DNA from 3 places in the Peribacillus sp. TH14 genome. Region 2 is predicted to be linked to each of the others. Evidence: a T-box and tRNA genes for the amino acid it is inferred to sense, from the RefSeq annotation. Region 2 holds a T-box; the other regions hold tRNA genes.
The links. A T-box is a leader RNA that pairs with one kind of tRNA and senses whether it is charged. The one in region 2 lies ahead of pheS (phenylalanine--tRNA ligase subunit alpha), so its partner is inferred to be a tRNA-Phe.
Positions count from the first base shown of each region.

Region 1 (2,228 bases), 860 kb from region 2:
TGCGGGTGTGGCGGAATTGGCAGACGCACCAGACTTAGGATCTGGCGCCGCAAGGCGTGGGGGTTCAAGTCCCTTCACCCGCATCTTTCATGCGGAAGTAGTTCAGTGGTAGAATACAACCTTGCCAAGGTTGGGGTCGCGGGTTCGAATCCCGTCTTCCGCTCCACTTTTCGTATGTGCCGGGGTGGCGGAACTGGCAGACGCACAGGACTTAAAATCCTGCGGTAGGTGACTACCGTACCGGTTCGATTCCGGTCCTCGGCACCATCTTAATATGCGCCCGTAGCTCAATTGGATAGAGCATCTGACTACGAATCAGAAGGTTGTAGGTTCGACTCCCGCCGGGCGCACCATGTTTTTTGCGGGAAGTAGCTCAGCTTGGTAGAGCACTTGGTTTGGGACCAAGGGGTCGCAGGTTCGAATCCTGTCTTCCCGACCACGTGATTTCTAATGAATGGGGCCTTAGCTCAGCTGGGAGAGCGCCTGCCTTGCACGCAGGAGGTCAGCGGTTCGATCCCGCTAGGCTCCACCATTTTTCATCAAAACTTATATTATATTGGCGGTGTAGCTCAGCTGGCTAGAGCGTACGGTTCATACCCGTGAGGTCGGGGGTTCGATCCCCTCCGCCGCTACCAATAAATATAAGGACCTTTAGCTCAGCTGGTTAGAGCAGACGGCTCATAACCGTCCGGTCGTAGGTTCGAGTCCTACAAGGTCCACCATGTAATTTTTTTAGCCACGGAGGTATACCCAAGTTCGGCTGAAGGGATCGGTCTTGAAAACCGACAGGGGAGTCAAATCCCGCGGGGGTTCGAATCCCTCTACCTCCTCCATTTCTTTAAAAGCAGCAAGTTGTTTTGAAACAACCTTTACATAGAGGAAGCGGAAGAAACAATTTACACGAAAACTTGATGCGAAATCGTTTCATTATTACCGTCGCGGGGTGGAGCAGTCCGGTAGCTCGTCGGGCTCATAACCCGAAGGTCGCAGGTTCAAATCCTGTCCCCGCAATTATTAGGTCCCGTGGTGTAGCGGTTAACATGCCTGCCTGTCACGCAGGAGATCGCGGGTTCGATTCCCGTCGGGACCGCCATTATAAAATTTAATACAAATGTGGCTCAGTAGCTCAGTCGGTAGAGCAAAGGACTGAAAATCCTTGTGTCGGCGGTTCGATTCCGTCCTGAGCCACCATTATTTCAAAAATTACGGCGATTGTGGCGAAGTGGTTAACGCACCTGATTGTGGTTCAGGCATTCGTGGGTTCGATTCCCATCAGTCGCCCCATTTCGCGGGTGTAGTTTAGTGGTAAAACCTCAGCCTTCCAAGCTGATGATGAGGGTTCGATTCCCTTCACCCGCTCCAATTTATGGGCCTATAGCTCAGCTGGTTAGAGCGCACGCCTGATAAGCGTGAGGTCGATGGTTCGAGTCCATTTAGGCCCACCATATTCATATTGTTCCGCAGTAGCTCAGTGGTAGAGCATTCGGCTGTTAACCGAACGGTCGTAGGTTCGAGTCCTACCTGCGGAGCCATGGGGAAGTACTCAAGAGGCTGAAGAGGCGCCCCTGCTAAGGGTGTAGGTCGCGTGAGCGGCGCGAGGGTTCAAATCCCTCCTTCTCCGCCATTTGGCCCGTTGGTCAAGCGGTTAAGACACCGCCCTTTCACGGCGGTAACACGGGTTCGAATCCCGTACGGGTCATAAAAAAGAAGCATACATTCTGTATGCTTCTTTTTTTTATTTATTTCTCTTCATTGATATAACTATCTTTTTGTTTATAAGGAATGTCTCCAAGCTGAGATTCAACGTTTTCTTCATCTAATGTATCTTCATAGTTCTTTTGCTTTTTATTCGGGATACCCCTTATTTTTTTTCCTTCGATATCATTTGCTACAAATCCTTCATAGTCTTCAGGAAATCCATCGGTTTCATCTTCTGTTTTATAAAGATTATTATAGCTGTCATGATCGCCCATGTAATCCGCAGGTGTTTCAGATGTACCAAATTTGGCTACTTCGCCAAAGCTATCTTCTTTATCTACTATTTCACTTCCATGACGGTTTTCAAAATTATTTCCCTTTGATGGAATCAGTACGTCTTCTTCAACTGGTCGATCTTGTATAGTCGGTCGTTCTGGGGCGTGCTCGACACAGTAGAGAGTGGTAGGGATGGCTTCAAGCCGTTCAAAAGGGATTTCAGTATCACAGGTTTTACAATGGCCATAGAAGCC
Region 1 covers NZ_JAEKEK010000001.1:2,694,292-2,696,519, forward strand. Annotated here, with positions in the region: tRNA gene JFU50_RS13080 (tRNA-Leu) at 2-83, shown strand; tRNA gene JFU50_RS13085 (tRNA-Gly) at 92-166, shown strand; tRNA gene JFU50_RS13090 (tRNA-Leu) at 179-267, shown strand; tRNA gene JFU50_RS13095 (tRNA-Arg) at 277-353, shown strand; tRNA gene JFU50_RS13100 (tRNA-Pro) at 363-439, shown strand; tRNA gene JFU50_RS13105 (tRNA-Ala) at 457-532, shown strand; tRNA gene JFU50_RS13110 (tRNA-Met) at 559-635, shown strand; tRNA gene JFU50_RS13115 (tRNA-Ile) at 646-722, shown strand; tRNA gene JFU50_RS13120 (tRNA-Ser) at 741-833, shown strand; tRNA gene JFU50_RS13125 (tRNA-Met) at 938-1,011, shown strand; tRNA gene JFU50_RS13130 (tRNA-Asp) at 1,018-1,093, shown strand; tRNA gene JFU50_RS13135 (tRNA-Phe) at 1,116-1,191, shown strand; tRNA gene JFU50_RS13140 (tRNA-His) at 1,209-1,284, shown strand; tRNA gene JFU50_RS13145 (tRNA-Gly) at 1,289-1,362, shown strand; tRNA gene JFU50_RS13150 (tRNA-Ile) at 1,369-1,445, shown strand; tRNA gene JFU50_RS13155 (tRNA-Asn) at 1,458-1,532, shown strand; tRNA gene JFU50_RS13160 (tRNA-Ser) at 1,534-1,624, shown strand; tRNA gene JFU50_RS13165 (tRNA-Glu) at 1,628-1,699, shown strand; gene JFU50_RS13170 (TraR/DksA C4-type zinc finger protein) at 1,740-2,228, opposite strand, start outside.
Region 1: it encodes a tRNA-Phe, which carries the amino acid that the T-box ahead of pheS (phenylalanine--tRNA ligase subunit alpha) is inferred to sense. The anticodon was not compared.

Region 2 (2,228 bases):
TCTTGCAACCATTTATATGATACAAACATGGTAGGTCCTCCTTTTTAAAATAAAATTTATGCTTCGTGATGATGGAATTGTTTTAAGAAACGAACATCATTTGTATAGAAGTGACGGATATCATCCACACCGTATTTCAACATTGCGATTCGTTCCACACCGATTCCAAAAGCGAATCCTGAGTATTTTTTCGAATCGAATCCAGCCATTTCAAGTACGTTCGGGTGAACAATCCCGCCGCCCAGCACTTCAATCCAGCCTGTTTGTTTACAGACGCTGCAGCCTTTTCCACCGCAGATTTTACAAGAAATATCAACTTCAACAGATGGTTCTGTAAATGGGAAGAAACTTGGACGAAGACGGATTTCACGGTCTTGACCAAATACTTTTTTCGCAAACACGTCAAGCGTACCTTTCAGGTCGCTCATGCTGATGTTTTCATCGATGACCAGGCCTTCAATTTGTTGGAATTGATGGGAGTGTGTCGCGTCATCGTTATCACGGCGATATACTTTACCAGGACAAATAATTTTAACAGGGCCTTGGCCTTTATGTTTTTCCATCGTTCTAGCTTGTACCGGTGAAGTGTGTGTACGCATTAGGATTTCATCTGTGATGTAGAAAGAGTCCTGCATATCACGTGCCGGATGGCTTTTCGGCAGGTTTAATGCCTCAAAATTGTAGTAGTCGCTTTCGACTTCTGGACCTTCTGCAACTGTGTAACCCATACCGATGAATAAATCTTCAATTTCTTCTACAACACGTGTTAATGGGTGAAGATTCCCCTTGTTAACAGGTCGTCCTGGAAGTGTAACATCAATGGTTTCTGTTGCTAGCTTTGCATTGACAGCAGCTGTTTCAAGAGCTTTTTGTTTCTCCTCAATTTTTGAAGCGATTGCTTCACGAACATCATTAGCAAGAGCACCGATTTTCGGCCGTTCCTCCGCTGACAATTTACCCATGCCACGCAATACCTCAGTGATAGGCCCTTTTTTCCCTAAATAAGAAACACGGACTTCATTCAGTTCCTTTAGTTCGGAAGCTGCGGCAACTTTTTGCAACGCTTCTTCCTGCAGTTCTATTAAACGTTCCTGCATCATGTCTTCCTCCTTTATTTTCCTTTTGTAAAAATAAACACAAAAAAACCCCAATCCCAGAAAGGGACGAGGTTTATGTATCGCGGTACCACCCTTATTAGTGCACAAGCAAAAAAACTTCGCACTCACTTCATAAAAATAACGGCTCTTCACCGGAACATTTTTCGGACCCTATGTCTTCCCAATGCCAACTCGAAAGGTGAATTCCCTTAAGCAGCGCCATAAAAATGCTTTCAGTCACGGCATTTTTTCCCTGGTTATGGATATCTTAAGTTACTACTCTTTGTCATCGTTGTTTTCATTATAAAATTCTGTTTTATTATATTATAATTCGTCAGCCGTTTCAAATTGATTTTCGTAAATGGTACATTAAAATCCCAGCCGCAATCCCTACATTAAGAGATTCGCTTTTCCCGTAGATAGGAATATAGAGGTTTTTCGTAGTTTTCTCTAGCAATCCCTTTGCTACTCCCTGTCCTTCATTACCGACAAGCAAAGCAAATCGAGAGGACTTTTCCACTTCTTCAAATGGCGAAGCTCCTTCAAGGGCTGTGCCGTAAACCGGTGTGTCTTTTTGCTTCAATTCATCGATGATTTCAGAAAGGTTTCCTTTGATGACAGGCATATGAAACAGGCTTCCTTGCGTCGAACGGACCACTTTCGGATTATACAGATCTGCACAACCTTCGCCGAGAATGACAGCATCAATTCCAGCCGCATCTGCCGTCCGAATCATCGTTCCGAGATTCCCTGGATCCTGTACCGCATCTATCAACAATAGTTTATCCGGATTAATGGACGCCATACTAATTGATTTCTGCTCACATACAGCTGCAATTCCCTGAGGGGTCTCTGTATCACAAATCGCTTTCATAATATCATTTTTAACATAAATGACTTCTGTGCCTTCTAGTGTAAAATGGGCAGGCATTTCTGTTTCTTCATTAACAATCACTTCAATGACGATTTCTTCTTTTAACGCTTCTTCAACGAGGTGAAAGCCTTCGACTAAATATTTCCCTGTTTTGTCGCGCTCTTTCTTCGTCAATAGCTTTTTCCATTGCTTCACTTGCGGGTTTTTTACGGATTCAATATATTTCAAGGGTAAACGCTCCTTTAACTTTACACTGA
Region 2 covers NZ_JAEKEK010000001.1:3,553,593-3,555,820, reverse strand. Annotated here, with positions in the region: gene pheT (phenylalanine--tRNA ligase subunit beta) at 1-29, opposite strand, end outside; gene pheS (phenylalanine--tRNA ligase subunit alpha) at 57-1,097, opposite strand; T-box leader at 1,157-1,396, opposite strand; gene JFU50_RS17210 (TrmH family RNA methyltransferase) at 1,441-2,199, opposite strand.

Region 3 (2,228 bases), 2.3 Mb from region 2:
GAACGCGGTAAATGACGAACTTCACGGTATTTAATATCAGCAATTTAATATCCTTTTCTGTCATTGTTACCAATGGTCGTTTAATCGCATTAAATTGTTCTCGATAATATTTCAAAGTATGAGGACAAAGATTCCTTAATTGGCAGTCTTCAAAGAATAATTTAAACTCCAATTCATCAGATTTAACGTAAGTAGTTTTTGTAACAATTCTTAATTCATCTTCCTATAGTAAATTTCCTCCTTTACTCATCGCACACTACCCCGCACAATATTTGTACATATTCTGTAGTGCGTGATAAACACAAAAAAGCTTCACACAATTAAGTGTGAAGCTTGAAGTAATAGCTTTTCTTCGCTATTGGTGATACCGGTGGCCGGGGTCGAACCGGCACTCCAGAGGAACACGATTTTGAGTCGTGCGCGTCTGCCAATTCCGCCACACCGGCATTTTTGTTGGAGGCGGCAACCGGAATCGAACCGGTGGTAAAGGTTTTGCAGACCTCTGCCTTACCGCTTGGCTATGCCGCCAACGTTTTTGGAGCGAAAGACGGGATTCGAACCCGCGACCCCAACCTTGGCAAGGTTGTATTCTACCACTGAACTACTTTCGCGAATGGCTGGGCTAGAAGGGATCGAACCTTCGCATGACGGAATCAAAATCCGTTGCCTTACCGCTTGGCTATAGCCCATTAACGTTATACTTATTATACCATCATTTATTAAAAAATGGGGCGACTGATGGGAATCGAACCCACGAATGCCTGAACCACAATCAGGTGCGTTAACCACTTCGCCACAATCGCCATTATAAAATTAAAATTGGCAGGGGTAGTAGGACTCGAACCCACACTGGAGGTTTTGGAGACCTCTGTTCTACCTTTAAACTATACCCCTATAAATAAAATGGTGGAGGGGGGCAGATTCGAACTGCCGAACCCGAAGGAGCGGATTTACAGTCCGCCGCGTTTAGCCACTTCGCTACCCCTCCGCATATGGATGTTACTGGTGCCGGCAAGAGGACTTGAACCCCCAACCTACTGATTACAAGTCAGTTGCTCTACCAGTTGAGCTACACCGGCACTACAATGGTGGCTCAGGACGGAATCGAACCGCCGACACAAGGATTTTCAGTCCTTTGCTCTACCGACTGAGCTACTGAGCCAAACAATAAAAATGGCGGTCCCGACGGGAATCGAACCCGCGATCTCCTGCGTGACAGGCAGGCATGTTAACCGCTACACCACGGGACCATAGATTGCGGGGACAGGATTTGAACCTGCGACCTTCGGGTTATGAGCCCGACGAGCTACCGGACTGCTCCACCCCGCGACGTTAATAATGCTGCTATTGCATCAAGTTTTCGTGTTAACAGTTTCATTATATCTGATATATAGAAACAACTTGTTGCTTTTTAAAAAATGGTGGAGGATGACGGGATCGAACCGCCGACCCTCTGCTTGTAAGGCAGATGCTCTCCCAGCTGAGCTAATCCTCCATATGTTTTCGGAATGGTGACCCGTACGGGATTCGAACCCGTGTTACCGCCGTGAAAGGGCGGTGTCTTAACCGCTTGACCAACGGGCCAGTTGTAAATGGCGGAGAGCAAGGGATTTGAACCCTTGAGACAGGGTTACCCGTCTACACGATTTCCAATCGTGCTCCTTCGGCCACTCGGACAGCTCTCCAATAATGGCTCCGCAGGTAGGACTCGAACCTACGACCGTTCGGTTAACAGCCGAATGCTCTACCACTGAGCTACTGCGGAACGATATAAGCTTGGCGACGTCCTACTCTCACAGGGGGAAACCCCCAACTACCATCGGCGCTGAAGAGCTTAACTGCCGTGTTCGGAATGGGAACGGGTGTGACCTCTTCGCTATCGTCACCAAACATTATTAACATTTTTTCAAGACATATATTATTATAACGTCTTTTTGAGAAAATGCAAGAAGAAATTTTCATTCCTTCAAAACTAGATAATAAGAAGGTATTTCATTTTTTAAAGCGTGGTTAAGTCCTCGATCTATTAGTATCAGTCAGCTCCACATGTCGCCACGCTTCCACCTCTGACCTATCAACCTGATCATCTTTCAGGGATCTTACTAGCTTGCGCTATGGGAAATCTCATCTCGAGGGGGGCTTCATGCTTAGATGCTTTCAGCACTTATCCCGTCCGCACGTAGCTACCCAGCTATGCCTTTGGCAAGACAACTGGTACACCAGCGGTG
Region 3 covers NZ_JAEKEK010000001.1:1,249,872-1,252,099, forward strand. Annotated here, with positions in the region: tRNA gene JFU50_RS06220 (tRNA-Leu) at 366-446, opposite strand; tRNA gene JFU50_RS06225 (tRNA-Cys) at 455-528, opposite strand; tRNA gene JFU50_RS06230 (tRNA-Gly) at 537-611, opposite strand; tRNA gene JFU50_RS06235 (tRNA-Gln) at 615-689, opposite strand; tRNA gene JFU50_RS06240 (tRNA-His) at 728-803, opposite strand; tRNA gene JFU50_RS06245 (tRNA-Trp) at 821-894, opposite strand; tRNA gene JFU50_RS06250 (tRNA-Tyr) at 905-988, opposite strand; tRNA gene JFU50_RS06255 (tRNA-Thr) at 1,004-1,079, opposite strand; tRNA gene JFU50_RS06260 (tRNA-Phe) at 1,087-1,162, opposite strand; tRNA gene JFU50_RS06265 (tRNA-Asp) at 1,175-1,250, opposite strand; tRNA gene JFU50_RS06270 (tRNA-Met) at 1,256-1,329, opposite strand; tRNA gene JFU50_RS06275 (tRNA-Val) at 1,420-1,495, opposite strand; tRNA gene JFU50_RS06280 (tRNA-Glu) at 1,510-1,584, opposite strand; tRNA gene JFU50_RS06285 (tRNA-Ser) at 1,594-1,685, opposite strand; tRNA gene JFU50_RS06290 (tRNA-Asn) at 1,691-1,765, opposite strand; rRNA gene rrf (5S ribosomal RNA) at 1,775-1,890, opposite strand; rRNA gene JFU50_RS06300 (23S ribosomal RNA) at 2,007-2,228, opposite strand, start outside.
Region 3: it encodes a tRNA-Phe, which carries the amino acid that the T-box ahead of pheS (phenylalanine--tRNA ligase subunit alpha) is inferred to sense. The anticodon was not compared.